Regions from separate parts of the Streptomyces sp. WY228 genome, predicted to be linked through region 1. Evidence: riboswitches for the same ligand, from Rfam matches in the RefSeq annotation. Region 1 holds a riboswitch; each other region holds the start of a gene.
The links. Region 1 has a riboswitch for cyclic di-AMP ahead of KV381_RS34635 (transglycosylase SLT domain-containing protein). Riboswitches for the same ligand answer to the same signal wherever they lie in the genome.
Positions count from the first base shown of each region.

Region 2: linked by a shared signal. The riboswitch ahead of KV381_RS13675 (transglycosylase family protein) and the one ahead of KV381_RS34635 (transglycosylase SLT domain-containing protein) in region 1 are both predicted to bind cyclic di-AMP.
Region 3: linked by a shared signal. The riboswitch ahead of KV381_RS32340 (LysM peptidoglycan-binding domain-containing M23 family metallopeptidase) and the one ahead of KV381_RS34635 (transglycosylase SLT domain-containing protein) in region 1 are both predicted to bind cyclic di-AMP.
Region 4: linked by a shared signal. The riboswitch ahead of KV381_RS23230 (C40 family peptidase) and the one ahead of KV381_RS34635 (transglycosylase SLT domain-containing protein) in region 1 are both predicted to bind cyclic di-AMP.

Region 1 covers NZ_CP079114.1:7,941,394-7,945,599, reverse strand. Annotated here, with positions in the region: gene KV381_RS34640 (GMC oxidoreductase) at 19-1,662, opposite strand; gene KV381_RS34635 (transglycosylase SLT domain-containing protein) at 1,844-2,677, opposite strand; cyclic di-AMP (ydaO/yuaA leader) riboswitch at 2,683-2,872, opposite strand; gene KV381_RS34630 (FAD-dependent oxidoreductase) at 3,324-4,206, shown strand, end outside.
Region 2 covers NZ_CP079114.1:3,168,034-3,172,239, reverse strand. Annotated here, with positions in the region: gene KV381_RS13685 (cytochrome P450) at 1-379, shown strand, start outside; gene KV381_RS13680 (transglycosylase family protein) at 556-1,593, shown strand; cyclic di-AMP (ydaO/yuaA leader) riboswitch at 1,886-2,062, shown strand; gene KV381_RS13675 (transglycosylase family protein) at 2,068-2,772, shown strand; gene eno (phosphopyruvate hydratase) at 3,105-4,206, shown strand, end outside.
Region 3 covers NZ_CP079114.1:7,380,267-7,384,472, forward strand. Annotated here, with positions in the region: gene KV381_RS32320 (aspartate aminotransferase family protein) at 1-149, shown strand, start outside; gene KV381_RS32325 (helix-turn-helix domain-containing protein) at 216-824, shown strand; gene KV381_RS32330 (DUF6126 family protein) at 889-1,062, shown strand; gene KV381_RS32335 (tyrosine-protein phosphatase) at 1,082-1,894, opposite strand; cyclic di-AMP (ydaO/yuaA leader) riboswitch at 2,338-2,496, shown strand; gene KV381_RS32340 (LysM peptidoglycan-binding domain-containing M23 family metallopeptidase) at 2,502-3,458, shown strand; gene KV381_RS32345 (SGNH/GDSL hydrolase family protein) at 3,620-4,206, shown strand, end outside.
Region 4 covers NZ_CP079114.1:5,272,374-5,276,579, forward strand. Annotated here, with positions in the region: gene KV381_RS23220 (C40 family peptidase) at 1-511, opposite strand, end outside; gene KV381_RS23225 (hypothetical protein) at 737-1,090, shown strand; gene KV381_RS23230 (C40 family peptidase) at 1,135-2,325, opposite strand; cyclic di-AMP (ydaO/yuaA leader) riboswitch at 2,324-2,490, opposite strand; gene pcrA (DNA helicase PcrA) at 2,782-4,206, shown strand, end outside.

The DNA of each region.
Region 1 (4,206 bases):
GGCTCTTTCGTGGTTCGCCTACAGATCGGTCGCGATGATCCGTTCGATGTTGCGTTCGGCGAGCGCGGTGATGGTGACGAACGGGTTCACGCTGGTGTTGCCGGGGATCAGCGCGCCGTCGATGACGTACAGGCCGGGGTAGCCGTGCAGCCGGCCGTAGTTGTCGGTGGCCTTGTCCAGAACCGCACCGCCCAGCGGGTGGTAGGTGAGGTGGTCGCCCCAGATCTTGTAGACGCCGAAGAGGTCCGTGCGGTAGATCGTCCCCTCCTTCTGGTTGATCTTGTCGAAGATGGTCTTCGCGGCGTCGATGGACGGCTGCTTCCACGCCGTCTGCCAGTTCAGTTCGGCCTTGCCTGCCGCCGCGTTCCAGGTGAACTGCGCCCGGTTGGGGTTCTTGGTGATCGAGAGGTAGAAGGAGGCCCAGGTCTCGATGCCGGTGGGCAGCGGAGCGACTTCGGCGAACGCTCCGCCGGCGTCCCAGTTGTCGATGCCGCCGGTCGGGATGGACGACTGCACCTTCCCCGTCGGATCCCAGAGGTGGTTGGCCCGCCCGCACATGACGTTGCCGTTGTCGCCCCAGCCCTTGCCGATCTCGTTGTTGAGGAGGGGCAGGGCTCCGGTGGCCTTGAGGCCGACGAGCAGCTTGCTGGTGCCGACGCTGCCCGCGGCGAAGAACACCTTGTCCGCCGTGACGGTCTTGGTGACGGTGGTCCGGCCGCCGGTGTCCAGCTGGTCGATGAGTACGGTGTAGCCGCCGCCGGGGGCCGGGGTGACGGTGGTGACCTTGTGGAGCGGGGAGATGGTGACCCGGCCGGTGGCCCTGATCCGGTCGATGTAGGTCTTCTGGAGCGACTTCTTGCCGTGGTTGTTGCCGTAGAGGATCTCCGCGTCCAGCGCCGACCTGGGTACGGTTCCGGCCGCCTCCTGCTTCATGTAGTCCCAGTCGTACACGGCGGGCACGAAGAGGAACGGGAAGCCGGAGCGCTGCGCGTGTTTTCGGCCGACCCGGGCGTACTGGTAGCAGTCGACGGTGTCGAACCAGGCGGGATCGATGGTGGTGACGCCCAGCCCGCTGTTGGCGCGCGGGTAGTAGGTGCGGTACATCTCCTCGGCGTTCACCGTCGGGAGGATCGCGCCGAAGTTCTCCCGGCGCGGGGTGACGGCCATGCCGCCGTTGACCAGGGATCCGCCCCCGACGCCGCGGCCCTGGTAGACCGTGATGCCGCCGAACTCCTCGGCGTCCAGGATGCCGGTGTAGCGGTTGACGTCCTTGTCGAGGGGAAAGCCGAGGAAGTTGCTCAGCGGCTGCTTGGTCCGGGTCCGCAGCCAGTAGGAGCGGTCGTCCGGCTTGGTGGTATTGGCGAAGATCTTGCCGTCCGCGCCCGGGGTGTCCCACGCCATGCCCATCTCGACCATGTGGACGTCCGTACCGGCCTGGGCGAGCCGGAGGGCGGCGACGGAGCCGCCGTATCCGGTGCCGACGACCAGGACCGGCACATGGGCCCCGGAGCCGATCGGCGCTGCTGCCGCCCGGGCGCTCGCCCACACCGGGGCGGCGGTCCCGGCCAGCGCCGCGACTCCCAGAAGAGAACCTGTTCCAGTGATGAATCTTCGACGCGAGACACCCGTCGCCCCGCTGTCCTGCACGGTAGTGTCACTCATGTGACATCCCTCACTCTCGACAGAGTGCAACAGGTTCTACTGTCGATCGCGTGGTAAGTCACTAGAAACTTGGGGGTAACTTCCCGGTGCCGCCCGGCAGGAGATCCGGCGGGACGGACCGGCATGCCGAAGAGGCCCCGGACCGTGTGGTCCGGGGCCTCTTCGGGCCGGGCGCGAAGGATCAGTAGGCGCCGAAGACGTTGTCGATCGAGCCGTAGCGGTCCGCGGCGTAGTTGCACGCGGCCGTGATGTTGGCGACCGGGTCGTAGCTGTCGGTCGAGGTGCCGGGCACGTGGTAGGCCTGGAAGGTCGGGTCGATGACCTGGAGCAGGCCCTTGGACGGGGTGCCCTTGACCGCGTTGGAGTCCCAGTTGTTGATCGCGGCCGGGTTGCCCGAGGACTCGCGCATGATGTTGCGGTGAATGCCCTCGTAGGTGCCGGGGATGCCGTGCTGGGCCATGACCGCGAGCGATTCCTTGATCCAGCCGTCGAGGTCGTTGGTGTAGGTGACGGCCTTCGCGGCGGCCGGAGCGGCCTTCGCCACCGGGGCGGTGCCCGTACGCTCCGAACGGTCGGCGCGGTCCGCCGACGCACCACGTGCGGTGGCGTCGGAAGCCTTGGCGGACTTGGCGTCCGACGGGGCGGCGGCCTTGTTTCCGAGCGTCAGCTTGATACCCGGGTGAATAAGATCGGGATTCCCTCCGACGATCTTCCGGTTGCCTTCGTACAGCTTCTTCCATCCGCCGCTCACGGAATGCTCGCGGGCGATCCTGGAAAGAGTTTCGCCGGCCACCACGGAATGCTGGGCGGGCGCGGCCTGTACGGCGGAATTCGCCTGGGGGGCCACTGCGGCGGGGGCCACGGCCTGCGGCGCGGCGGTGGGAGCGGGGGCCGCGAAGGCGCTGGTGGCGCCGATCACGGGGAGCGCGAGAACGGCTCCGCCGGTGGTCACGGCGGCGAGGCCACGACGCAGCGAGGTGGACTGGGTACGGCGGTGCTTACCCTTTGCGGGCATGGGGGATTTCCTCTCTCCGGCGCCTGCGAGGTGAGCTGTCGGGTTCAGACGGGAGATGCCTGGCCGCACGGTCGTGCGACTTCACCCCAAGCCGTTCCGGTTACGGTTCGGCGACTTACCTGGGTCCCCCGCTCCTGCCGTACGTGAGTGGGTTTCGGATTCCCGGACGGCGGCAGGATTCGGCGTTCCATCCGGATTGACGGTGACCGTAGGCGAGAAACGCGGGACAGAACAAGCCCCGCATTCCGGATTCCCTTTTCCCCGCATGATCGAATGCTGGAATTCCCGGATCGGGCCGCACCGTCACGGCGTCAACTTTCTTCGCACAGAAGGGAACCGATGCCTCCGCTTCTGCGTCCACCCCCTCGGACGTGACGCTCACCACTCGCTCACGGCGATGGCGAAAACACGCCCAGGCAAATGCATCAAACAGCTCGGAAACACCTTTACGGATATACAGAGTAAAAGAAGCAAATCGACCATATAGGCATAACGAAACGGGCTAATCGGACACTCTGGGTGGGGGCGGTCGAAGGGCCCGCGGGACGATCGCTTACGGTGTGGGGCGGAGACTAGTAAGCCCACCCTTACCTCCGACGTACGCTGTACCTGCCCGCGTTCGCCCGCCCCGAAGGATCACCACGCCATGACACGCCCCGTCCGCGTCGCCATTGTCGGAGCCGGCCCCGCCGGTATCTACGCTGCGGACGCGCTGCTCAAATCCGAGGTCTGCCAGGACCCGGGGGTCTCGATCGACCTCTTCGAGCGCATGCCCGCGCCCTTCGGCCTGATCCGTTACGGCGTGGCACCCGACCACCCGCGCATCAAGGGCATCGTCAAGGCCCTGCACCAGGTGCTGGACAAGCCCCAGATCCGGCTCTTCGGCAACGTCAGCTACCCGCACGACATCGGCCTGGACGACCTGCGGTCCTTCTACGACGCGGTGATCTTCTCCACCGGCGCCGAGGCCGACCGGGCGCTCGACATCCCCGGCATCCAGCTGGACGGCTCCTACGGCGCCGCCGAGTTCGTCTCCTGGTACGACGGGCACCCCGAGGTCCCGCGCACCTGGCCGCTCACCGCGGAGAAGGTCGCCGTGCTCGGCGTCGGGAACGTGGCCCTGGACGTGGCCCGTGTCCTGGCCAAGACGGCGGACGAGCTGCTGCCCACCGAGATCCCGGACAACGTGTACCAGGGCCTCAAGGAGAACAAGGCGCTGGAGGTGCATGTGTTCGGGCGGCGTGGCCCGGCGCAGGCCAAGTTCAGCCCGATGGAGCTGCGGGAGCTGGACCATTCCCCCAACATCGAGGTCATCGTCAACCCCGAGGACATCGAGTACGACGAGGGCTCCATCGCCACCCGCCGGGAGAACAAGCAGGCCAACATGGTCGCGCAGACCCTGGAGAACTGGGCGATCCGCGACGTCGGCGACCGCCCGCACAAGCTGTTCCTGCACTTCTTCGAGTCCCCGGTCGAGATCCTCGGCGAGGACGGCAAGGTCACCGCGCTGCGCACCGAGCGCACCGAGC
Region 2 (4,206 bases), 4.8 Mb from region 1:
GCGGTACGCCACCGAGGCGCTGACCCTGGGCGGCGAGGAGATCGCCGCCGGGGATCCCGTCCTGGTGGTGCTGGCGGCGGCCGACCGCGACCCGGAGCGGTTCGCGGATCCGGACACACTGGACCTTGCGCGGAGTGACAATCAGCACCTCGGATACGGGCACGGCATCCATTACTGCCTGGGGGCGCCGCTGGCCAGGCTGGAGGGGCAGACCGCGCTGGCCACGCTGTTGAGACGCCTCCCTGACCTGCGACTTGCGGGAGAACCTGACGATTTGCGCTGGCGCGGCGGGCTCATCATGCGTGGACTGCGTACGCTTCCGGTCGAGTTCGAGCCGGGCAGCCGCTCCGAAAAAAGTGACACGCTGTCAACTCTGTGACTTTCACGTGATCTGCGCTGCATCGACTTGTGACACACGTTCGAGTCCCGCTAGGTTCACGGTTCGACGCGTCGGTCGCACGTTGCCCATGCGTCACTTGTGCGCCGACGCAGGCACGAAATCCCGCTGCGCGGCGCTCAGGTCACTCGCTTGTCAGTCGCACGGAAGGCATACCCATGGGCTCCGCGAACGGCAGACACCGCCGCCCTCGCCAGGCACCCGCCATCGTCGTCGCCGCAGGTGTGACGGGATCGGCCATCGCCATCCCGCTGCTCGGCGCGAGCGGCGCGCACGCGGCCGAGGCCTCCACCTGGGACCGGGTCGCGGAGTGCGAGAGCGGCGGCATGTGGAGCGCCGACCTCGGCAACGGCTACTACGGCGGACTCCAGTTCTCGCAGGAGACCTGGTCGGCGTACGGCGGCACGGCGTTCGCGCCCCGCGCCGACCTTGCCAGCCGGTCGCAGCAGATCTCCGTCGCCGAGAAGGTCCTGGACGACCAGGGGCCCAAGGCGTGGCCCAGCTGTGCGGTGATCTCCGGCCTCGCGGTGGACGGCAGCCTGCCGGGCGTCGACCCGGGCACCTCGCCGGCTCCCGACCCGACGAGCACCCCGACCGACGAAGCGGACGCACCCGACGAAGCGGATGAATCCGGCAAGTCCGGCGAGGCCGACAAGTCCGGTAAGGGTGAGAAGAAGGACGAGAAGGAGAGCGACGGTACGGGGGAGGGGAGCGAGACCCCCGACTCCTCGGTGACGCCCACCACCCCGCCGTCCTCCGAGGCCCCCGACGCCACCGACCCCTCCGGCGCCCCCGACGCCTCGACCGGCGAGACCGGCACGGACGGCAAGGGCGGCAAGCACCGCGGCGCCCCCGCGCCCGAGGAGGCCGACGGCGGTCAGGACGACGGCCCTCGTGGGTCCGGCCGGCACGCCTCGCGCGGTGACGGCGACGCGCGCGACGGCGGCGCGGCGGGCGCCGGTGCGTACACGGTGCAGCCCGGCGACAACCTGTGGGCCATCGCCGACGCCCAGGAGCTGCCCGGCGGCTGGACCGGTCTGTACGAGACCAACAAGGACCTCCTGGGCTCCGACCCGGACCTGATCCTGCCCGGCCAGAGCCTGGACCTGGGTCTGGGTCAGGACGCGGAGCAGAGCGGGGAACAGGGCGCGGACCAGGGTGCGCCGGAAGGTGCCGAGGCGCCCGCCGCCAACTGATTCAATTCGGGCGAAAACGCCCGGGAAAATCAGGCAGTTCAGAGACCTATGTCCACTTTTGCGGAAGTGAGACATGGGTCTCTTTGCTTCAACTGGCGCGTCTCGCCCGGCCGGTCCGCGCGTATCGCCCCCGACCTGCGGAAATGCCCCATCAGTCGCGGTGAGTTCGAGTTGATTGCCCCCTATGTCCATCTTTGAATGTCGGGGTTGCCTGTGTTTACGGTCGGAGCCGCTCGCACCGCGGGCCCCGTCGACCGTCACGCCGAATCCTGCCGTCGGTCGAAGGGAACAGACGCGTAAAGCGCCGTAGGCAGGAGCGGGGGACCCAGGTAGGCCGCCGGGTCCGCACAGCCCCTCCGGGGGGTGTACGGGACCGGCTTGGGGTGAAGTCGCACGCAGCACCGTGCGACCGGGCAACTCATCAGCCCGAACCCGACAGCTCACCTCGTAGGCGTCGGTGAGGAGATTCGTTCCATGCTGCTGAACAGCAAGGGCAAGCACCGCCGCCCGTCCAAGGCCACCCGTATCGCTACCCTCGCGGGTGTCACCGGTGCCGCCGTCGCCGTCCCGCTGATGGGCGCGACCAACGCGTCCGCCGCCTCCGTCGAGACCTGGGACGCCGTCGCCCAGTGCGAGTCCGGCGGCAACTGGTCCATCAACACCGGCAACGGCTACTACGGCGGACTGCAGTTCTCGCAGTCCAGCTGGGCCGCCGCCGGTGGTACGCAGTACGCCGCGCGTGCCGACCTGGCCTCCAAGGACCAGCAGATCGCCACCGCCGAGAAGCTCCTCGACCTTCAGGGCCCGGGCGCCTGGGCCTGCGCCGGCGCCGGCGGCCTCACCAACGACGGTGTGGACCCGGGTGTGAACACCGGCTCCGGCCAGTCCGAGAGCAAGCCCGAGCAGGCGCAGCCCCAGCGCCAGGCCGAGCAGCCCACCACGCGCTCCGAGCAGCGCGAGGCCCCCAAGGCCGAGAGCAAGAAGACCGTCACCACCCCGACCGGCGAGAAGGTCAAGAAGGGTGACGGCGAGTACAAGGTCAAGGCCGGCGACACCCTGAGCAAGATCGCCGAGAAGGAGGGCGTCAAGGGCGGCTGGAGCAAGCTCTTCAAGCTCAACGACGACATCGTCGAGGACGCCGACCTGATTTTCCCGGGTCAGCAGCTCCACCTGAAGTAGACGCCGCATCTCCTCCCCGGAGGAGAAGCGTCCGGCGGCACTTCTCCTCGCACGGCTTCCCGGCCCGACGCGCTCATCCCCCAGCGCGCCGGGCCGGGTTCTTCGTGGGTGGAGGCCCGGGAGGGGTGCGGTTGCGTTCACCTCTTGTCGGCAACACGTGTTACCGCTCAGTAGATATCTAGAGTTTTGTCCCGTTACGCCGGTCCTTGGGTCCTTTTTCGTCCCAGGAGACGGGCGGTCGGCCGGTCGACGCGGCCGGGCCGGATAGGCTCGGGTCGCAAGGCCACAGTGACCCTGCACAACCAGTGTCAGATCCCAGAAGGAGATGCCTCGTGCCGTCCATCGACGTCGTCGTAGCCAGGGAAATCCTCGACTCCCGGGGCAACCCCACGGTCGAGGTCGAGGTTGGCCTCGACGACGGCAGCACGGGCCGTGCTGCTGTTCCGTCCGGCGCCTCCACCGGCGCGTTCGAGGCTGTAGAGCTTCGCGACGGTGACCCCAACCGCTACCAGGGCAAGGGCGTCGAGAAGGCCGTCCTCGCCGTCATCGAGCAGATCGGCCCGGAGCTCGTCGGGTACGACGCCACCGAGCAGCGCCTCATCGACCAGGCCATGTTCGACCTGGACGCCACCGAGAACAAGGCCTCGCTCGGCGCGAATGCCATCCTCGGCGTCTCGCTGGCCGTCGCGCACGCCGCATCCGAGGCGTCCGACCTGCCGCTCTTCCGCTACCTCGGCGGCCCGAACGCGCACCTGCTGCCCGTTCCGATGATGAACATCCTGAACGGCGGCTCGCACGCCGACTCCAACGTGGACATCCAGGAGTTCATGATCGCGCCGATCGGCGCCGAGTCCTTCTCCGAGGCCCTGCGCTGGGGCGCGGAGATCTACCACACGCTGAAGAAGGTCCTCAAGACCAAGGGCCTGTCCACCGGACTCGGCGACGAGGGCGGCTTCGCCCCGAACCTGGAGTCCAACCGCGCCGCCCTGGACCTCATCGTCGAGGCCATCAAGGAGGCCGGCTACGTCCCGGGCCGTGACGTGGCGCTCGCGCTCGACGTCGCCGCGTCCGAGTTCTACAAGGACGGCGTCTACGAGTTCGAGGGCAAGTCCCGCTCGGCCGCCGAGATGACCGAGTACTACGAGGAGCTCGTCTCCGCGTACCCGCTGGTCTCCATTGAGGACCCGCTGTACGAGGACGACTGGGCCGGCTGGAAGGTCATCACCGACCGCATCGGCTCCAAGGTCCAGATCGTCGGCGACGACCTCTTCGTCACCAACCCCGAGCGCCTGGCCCGCGGCATCGAGGAGGGCTCCGCCAACGCCCTGCTCGTGAAGGTCAACCAGATCGGTTCGCTGACCGAGACCCTGGACGCCGTCGAGCTGGCCCAGCGCAACGGCTTCAAGTGCATGATGTCGCACCGCTCCGGCGAGA
Region 3 (4,206 bases), 560 kb from region 1:
AGCTGATTCCGCCGCTGGTCATCGGGGACGCCGAGGTGGACCGCTTCGTGGCGGCGTTCACGTCCGTCATGGACGACGCGCACAGCGGCGGCGGACTGATGTGGGACTTCGGCCGCACTCTCGTCAAGCAGGCCGTGGCCAACCGCTGACGGGCGCCCCTTTGCCTCCGGGGCAAGTTATTTGCCTCGGAGGAAAGATACTGGCCCAATGGATCCATGAACCCTCCGGACGAAGGGGTGCCGGACGAGCTCCCCGGCGTCGCACCCCGACTGCGTGACCTGCGCCGAAGCCGTGGTCTCACCCTGGAGACCGCCGCCCGGCGGGCCGGGCTCTCCCCGGCCCATCTCTCCCGGCTGGAGACCGGCCGCCGGCAGCCCTCGCTGCCGATGCTGCTGGGGCTGGCCCGTATCTACGGTACGACGGTCTCCGAGCTCCTCGGCGAGCAGCCGCCCGAACGGGACGCGATCGTCCGCGGCGGCGGCTTCGAGGGGGCGGAGGCGGACGGCTGGATGTACCGGCAGGCGGGCGGCTCCGGCCGCGCGATGCAGGCCCTGCGGGTACGTGTTCCGTACGGGGCCCAGGGCGACCTGGTCCGGGTCCATCCCGGCGAGGAGTGGCTGTACGTCATGGAAGGGCGGCTGCGGGTCGGGCTCGGCGACACCGTGCACGACCTCGAACCCGGCGACAGCGCCCACTTCGACTCGCTCACCCCGCACCGGATTGCGGCCGTCGACCGCGGCGGCGCGGAGCTGCTCTTCGTCCACACCCTGCTGCAGAGTCCCGCCGCCGAGCTCTGTCTCGGCAACGCCCTCCACGCGCGCTGACCGGCCGTCCCCGCCGGCTCCATCCTTCGCTCCACCGGCCGCGAGGCCGACAGAGAGGACCGTCATGTCCGATTCCGAACACTACGACCCGCTGGGCCCCGGACGTCGCGTGAACGAGGACCCGCAGGAGAAGCGGATGCCGCGCGGCGTCGTCATCCGGCTCTTCGCCTACCTGGTGGCGGGCCACGTCATCGCGGGCTTCCTCTACCTGCTCTTCGTGGTGGCCGGGAGCAAGTGACGGCCCGCCGCCGGGCGGGTCAGTCCTGGTCGAGCAGGCGCTCGCGCAGCCGCTCCCGGGTACCGGAGGAGATCTTCAGCCCCTCGGTGAGGTAGCGGTCGGTCGTGCCCCAGTTCTCCTCGATGGTCGCGAAGGCCGCCGCGAGGTAGGCCGGCCGCGCCCCGAAGAGCGGGTCCAGCAGCTCCAGCACCTCGGGCGACATACCGGCCTCGGACGCGTCGGAGCGCTTCACGTTGTAGCGGCGGTGGAGGTCGTTGGACTTGAGGTAGTCCTCCTCGATCGCCTCCACCTCCACGCCGACCGCCAGCAGGGCGACCGCGATCGAGAGACCGGCCCGGTCCTTGCCCGCCGCGCAGTGCATCAGGGCCGGGACGCTGTCCTCGGCCAGCGCGTGCAGCACCCGGCTGTGCTCGACGGTGCGGTCCTCGATCGTCGCGCGGTACATCCGGATCATGCGGTCGACGCCCTTGCCGTCCGCGAGGACCGAGCGCAGCTGCTCGATGTTCCCGTCGCTCACCAGCCGCCAGAACTCCGCGCCGTCGGCCGGGTCGGAGAGCGGAATGCTGACATTGCGGACACCGGGCAGCTCGATGTCGTAACCGTCGAGGCGGTGGTCGGCGGAGTGCCGGAAGTCGAAGACCGTGTGCAGTCCGAGCCCGCCGAGGAAGGCCGCGTCCTCGGCGGTGGCGTGCGCCAGGTGGCCGCTGCGGTAGAGCCGGCCGAAGGCGGTGCGCCGCCCGTCCGTGGTGGGGAGCCCGCCCACGTCGCGGAAGTTGCGGACTCCGGTCAGCACGGTCTCTGTCGGCGGGACCTGCGGCACCTGCTGCGTCACGGGGGCTCCTGGGATCTCTGGCGTCGGCGCGGCTCGCCGGCGAGGGCGCTCCCGTGACGATACGACATCGATTCGACAGAAAATCATCACGGTCGACACCTCGATGCGGGGTGCCGACGAGGCCGGACTGACCCGGCGTCAGGAGCACCGCCGACGGCATGTCCGTATTGGTGTATTTCGCAGAACATGCCCCGCTAATGGGGGAGATGGGATTTCAGAGGTGAGCGGGATCATATCCGTGACGGACCGTGGTGAGCGCGCCCCGGGGTATTTCCCTTGCCCGTAAGGAAATCCAAGATCCGTAATCCACGGAGTGTGACGGGAAATCCGATGCGATATCGAATCGATGATTCCGGCGCGCAACCGATGGCTTGTTCCGCTCGTCCTGACCGGTTTACGGTCGCCGCAATCCGGACGGACCGCCTAATCCTGCCGCCGCCCGGAATTCGCACCCACCCACTCACGTGTGGCAGGAGCGGGGGAACCAGGTAAGCCGCCGGTCCGGAGCGATCCGGACCGGCTCGGGGTGAAGTCGCCGCAACGCGACCGGGCATCTCCAGCCCGAACCCGACAGCTCACCTCGCAGGCGCCGGAGAGGAAATCCCCCATGCCCGCAAAGGGTAAGCACCGTCGTCCGAAGTCCGGCCCGATCTCCCGCGGCGTCCTCGCCGCGGGCACCGGTGGCGCCGCACTCGCCCTCCCGCTCATCGGCGCCGGCATCGCGAGCGCCGCCGACCGGGCCGCTCCCGCCGCGAAGCCCGCCGCCGCCTCGGTCGCCGCCGCGCACACCGCCCCGTCGGCCGCTCCCGCCGCGTCGAAGGCCGCCCCGAAGGCGTACTCCGTCGTCTCCGGCGACTACCTGTCGAAGATCGCGGCCGAGCACCAGCTCAAGGGCGGGTGGCAGAAGCTGTACCAGGACAACCGCTCCACCGTCGGCGAGAACCCCGGCCTGATCCACCCGGGCATGAAGCTGACCCTCGGCGCCAAGGGCTCCGCCCCGGCCGAGAAGTCCGCCGCTCCCGAGGCCGCCCCGAAGAAGGCCGCTCCGGCCCCGAAGGCCGCGCCGAAGGAAGCCCCGAAGGGCGACACCATCTCCGCCGACGACTCCGAGGGCTCCGGCGCCTCCGCGCAGACCGGCTCCTCCGAGGCCACCGGCTCCGGCTGGTCCGCCCCGCTGGCCAACGCCAACGTCACCACCCAGTACCGCGCTTCCGGCGCCAGCTGGTCCAGCGGCTACCACACCGGCTCGGACTTCCAGGCCGCCTCCGGCACCCCCGTCCTCGCCATCGGACCGGGCACCGTGGTCTCGGCCGGCAACAGCGGCTCGTACGGCAACGAGGTCGTCATCCAGCACGAGGACGGCATGTACTCGCAGTACGCCCACCAGTCCTCGCTGAACGTCTCCGTCGGCCAGACCGTCACCGGCGGCCAGCAGATCGGCCTCTCCGGCTCCACCGGCAACTCCACCGGCCCGCACCTGCACTTCGAGGTCCGCACCGGCCCGAGCTACGGCTCGGACGTCGACCCGATCGCGTACCTGCGTCAGCACGGCGTCTCCGTCTGACCGAGCAGGACCGGAAGTGTCCGAGGGGCGGTGCGCGGCGGCGCACCGCCCCTCCCTTTATTCCGGCTTTACCAAAACCTGACCGGGTGGTCTATCTCACCACCCGTCAACCCCGTATTACGGTCGCGTAGGTCACATCGGACGATGCAGGATAAGTCCTTGTGGCAGACGATTCGAGAAACAACCAGCAGCACATCATCGGGTCGTACGCGGCGATTGGCGACAGTTTCACCGAGGGCGTCGGCGACCCCGGCCCCGACGGGACCTATGTCGGCTGGGCGGACCGCTTCGCGGTGCTCCTCGCCGACCGGCTCCCGGCCCCCGACACGGAGGCCGGCCCCGAGGACTCCCCGCACGGGGACTTCCGCTACGCCAATCTCGCCGTACGAGGACGTCTCCTCGACCAGATCGTCGAGGAGCAGATCCCCCGTGCCAAGGAACTGGCCCCCGACCTGGTCAGCTTCTGTGCGGGCGGCAACGACATCATCCGGCCCGGCACCGACCCCGACGACCTCGCCGAGCGCTTCGAGCGTGCGGTCGCCGACCTGAGCAACGCCGTCGGCACGGTCATGGTCACCACCGGCTTCGACACCCGGGGCGTTCCGGTGCTGCGCCACATGCGCGGCAAGATCGCCACGTACAACGTCCATCTGCGGGCCATCGCCGACCGCTACCAGTGCCCCGTGCTGGACCTGTGGTCGCTGCGCTCGGTCCAGGACCGGCGCGCGTGGGACGCCGACCGGCTGCA
Region 4 (4,206 bases), 2.7 Mb from region 1:
TGGCCCTGACGCGGGTGATCTGGGAGACCTGCCGCTTGATGTTGCGCAGCAGACCGCTCTGCCGGTCGCCCGCCCGGTCGAGGTAGGAGGCGCGCTGCAGATAGGCGTCCGGGTCGGAGGAGAGCGCCAGTTGCAGGGCCGGGTCCAGGGTGCCGCCGCGGTACTGCGCGGTGGCCAGCGAACCCAGGGCGTTGCGGGTGGTGTTGAGACGGTCGGTGCGGCGGGCGGCCTCGTCGGTCAGGGCCTCGACCTTGCGAGTGGCGGCGGCCGCCTTCTCCTTCGCCCCGTTGTACTTCTCGGTGGCGACCTCGGCGTCGTGGTAGAGCCGGTCGACCTTCGCCCTGACCTGGTCGGCGGTGGGGGCCGGTTCGGCGGGGGCCGCGCCGGCCCCGGTGACCGAGCCCGCGGTGGCGGCTCCGGCGAGCGCCAGGGTGGCGGCGGTGCGGGCAGCAGGGCCGGTGAACGGGCGCTGCTTGGGTTTTCGGTGGGCTGACCTGCGGTGCGCTGCCACGGGGGCGGCATCCTTCCTGTCGGCTGGCCGCCGGGGGATACCGGCGGGTCCGTGAAGGACGCTAATCCGGGCGCGGAGAAAAGAGTCGCCATGACAGCTATTGCCCTGATGTGACGTTTCGCCGCTCACTCATGACCGAAGTGATCGAGGAGGGCGTGCCTCACCGACGAGGAAGGCTTGCCTCACTGAAAGGTAAAACCTTGGCCATGGCTAGGCTCCCGAGCCATGGACGTACTCATCAATGTCTTCGTCGCCCTGCACATCATCGGCATCGCCTCCCTGCTGGGCGGCTTCCTGACGCAGATGAAGGCCATGGGGTCGGGGACCGCCCGGTTCACCCCCGCGATGCTGCACGGCGCGCTGACCATGCTGGTCACCGGCATGGCGCTGGTCGGCCTCAACCAGGCCGACGACCAGACCGTGAACAACGTCAAGATCGGCATCAAGCTGGCGCTGCTGGTCGTGATCCTCGCCCTGGTCTACGTCAAGCGCGACGAGGAGAAGGTCGACAAGGGCGCGTTCATCGCGGTCGGCGCCCTCACGACCGCCAACATCTTCATCGCCACCGTCTGGACCTGAACCTGTCGGGGGGCGGCCGGTCACCGGCCGCCCCCGCCCCCGCGTCACGCCGGGCGGACGCTCCCGTAGATCGGCATGTAGTAGATCGACTCCTCGCGCACGTTCGCACCCGGCTTCGGGGCGTGGATCATCATGCCGTCGCCCTTGTAGATGCCCACGTGGCTGATGTCGTCGTAGAAGAAGACCAGGTCCCCCGGCTGCAGGTCGGACGTGGCGACCCGGGTCCCGACCTTCACCTGGTCCCAGGTGGTCCGGGGCAGGGTCACGCCCGCCTCGCGCCACGCCGCCTGCGTCAGCCCCGAGCAGTCGTAGCTGGAGGGGCCCGTCGCGCCCCAGACGTACGGCTTCCCGATCTGGGCGCGGGCGAAGGCCAGCACCTTCTCCGCCTTGGCGGCGTAACCGCTGCCCGTACCGGAGCCGGAGCCCGAACCCGTGCCCGTACCGGAGCCTGTGCCCGAACCGCCGCCCGACTCCTTCGCGGCCTCCTCGCGGGCCTTCTCCTCCGCCTCGGCCCTCTCCTTCGCCTCGGCGGCCTGCCGGGCGGCCAGCTTCGCCGCCTTCTCCTTGGCCTCGGCCTCCTTCTTGCGCTCCAGCTCCGCCAGCCGCGCCTTCTCCTCGGCGGTCAGCCGGGACAGCAGGCCGCGGGCCTCGGTGAGCTTGGTCTGCACGTCCTTCTTGCTGGAGGCGAGCGTGGCCTGCGTATCGGTGAGCGTCTCCAGGCTCTTCACCGCCTCCGCGCGCTTCTTCGCCGCCGAGGCCTGCTGCGTACGGAAGTCGGTGACGGCCTTCTGCTGCCGCTCCGTCGCCCGGTCCATCAGCCGGCTCTGGTCGAAGTACCCCTGAGGGTCGTCCGCCAGGAAGAACGTCGCCGTGGGCGCGATGCCGCCGCTGCGGTACTGGGCCGCCGCGTAGGAGCCCAGCGCGCGGCGCGCCTCGTTGATCTTCTCGGTCCGCTTCGCCACGTCCGCGAGCAGGGTGTCGACCTTCTTCTGCTGCGTGGCGGAGGCGGCCTTGGCCCGGTTGTACTCCTGGGTCGCGGTGCCCGCCTGCCGGTACAGGGCGTCGACCTTCTTCTGCACTTCCTCGATGGCGGGCTTCGGCTCCGCGGGCGCGGCCGTGGCGCTCTGCGTGGAGAGCAACGTCACCGAGGCCAGCGCGGCCGTCGTCAGACCGACGGCGGGAGTGGTGGTGCGCACCTTCGTGCGCGGCTTGCGATGCGATGCCAAGACCGGCATCTCCTTCCGTGGACCGCCTACCGGGTTAGCTGTCGGGTTCGGACGGAACGGAAGGCTGTCCTACGGTCCGGATACGAGCTCACGGACCGATTCACCCCGGTTCTGCGTGTGGGTCCCCGGTTCCGAACTGCCTGGAGGGCAGCACGAATTCGGCAGAGGTGTCCGTTAGGCGCGGTTCGCCTCAGGGAGGTACGGATCACCTGACCGAGCACGCTAGCCAACCCGTGGTACCGCTGGGAAGCACGATGAGCGATATGCCCGATACATTTTCGTGACCTTTTCGGATCCGGGGCGCCGCGTCCCCTCCGACCGGGCACTTCTTCACGGAACGTGGACGTCCGCTCTCCGTCCGTACCCGGTACGGGTGTGTCGGCGGCCGGCACCGGGGCCCGCTTCCCGGCCGCTTCCGGGCTTCGGCGGAACGTTGTCAGTGCGGCCGCCTAGACTCGGTAGGCGATGAGCAGCCTCTTTGACGACAGTTTCCTGACCGGCCTCCAGCCCGCGGAGGACGGCCCCCCGCCGCCCCCCGAGGACCACGCGCCCGAAGCGGTGCCGGAGGGACTCTTCGAGGGCGTCTACGACGCGCCCCCGCCGCCCCGGGACGGGTACTACCGGGACGGTCACCCGCGCCCGGTGATCGACTCCGCCGCGCTGCTCGACGGGCTGAACACCGAGCAGCGCGCCGCCGTCGTGCACGCCGGATCCCCGCTGCTCATCGTCGCCGGGGCCGGCTCCGGCAAGACCCGGGTGCTGACCCATCGCATCGCCCATCTGCTGGCCGAGCGCGGCACGCACCCCGGGCAGATCCTCGCGATCACCTTCACCAACAAGGCCGCGGGCGAGATGAAGGAGCGCGTCGAGCAGCTCGTCGGGCCGCGTGCCAACGCGATGTGGGTCATGACCTTCCACAGCGCGTGCGTCCGCATCCTGCGCCGCGAGTCGAAGAAGCTCGGCTTCACCTCGTCGTTCTCGATCTACGACGCCGCCGACTCCAAGCGGCTGATGGCCCTGGTCTGCCGCGACCTCGACCTGGACCCCAAGCGCTATCCGCCGAAGTCCTTCACCGCCAAGGTCTCCAACCTCAAGAACGAGCTCATCGACGAGGAGACCTTCGCCGGACAGGCCGCCGACGGGTTCGAGAAGACCCTCGCCCAGGCCTACGCGCTCTACCAGGCCCGGCTGCGCGAGGCCAACGCCCTGGACTTCGACGACATCATCATGACGACGGTCCACCTCCTCCAGGCCTTCCCGGACGTCGCCGAGCACTACCGCCGCCGCTTCCGCCACGTCCTGGTCGACGAGTACCAGGACACCAACCACGCCCAGTACACGCTGGTCCGTGAGCTGGTCGGCCCGGCCGGCGAGAACGACGCCCCCGCCGAGCTGTGCGTGGTCGGTGACGCGGACCAGTCGATCTACGCCTTCCGGGGCGCGACCATCCGCAACATCCTCCAGTTCGAGGAGGACTACCCCAGCGCCACGACGATCCTGCTGGAGCAGAACTACCGCTCCACGCAGACGATCCTCTCCGCCGCCAACGCCGTCATCGAGCGCAACGAGAGCCGCCGCCCCAAGAACCTCTGGACCAACGCCGGCTCCGGCGCCCGCATCACCGGCTACGTCGCCGACACCGAGCACGACGAGGCGCAGTTCGTCGCCGACGAGATCGACCGGCTCACCGACGCGGGCGACGCCAAGGCGGGCGACGTCGCCGTCTTCTACCGCACCAACGCCCAGTCCCGGGTCTTCGAAGAGATCTTCATCCGCGTCGGCCTGCCCTACAAGGTCGTCGGCGGTGTGCGCTTCTACGAGCGCAAGGAGGTCCGGGACGTCCTGGCCTACCTCCGCGTCCTCGCCAACCCCGAGGACACCGTCCCGCTG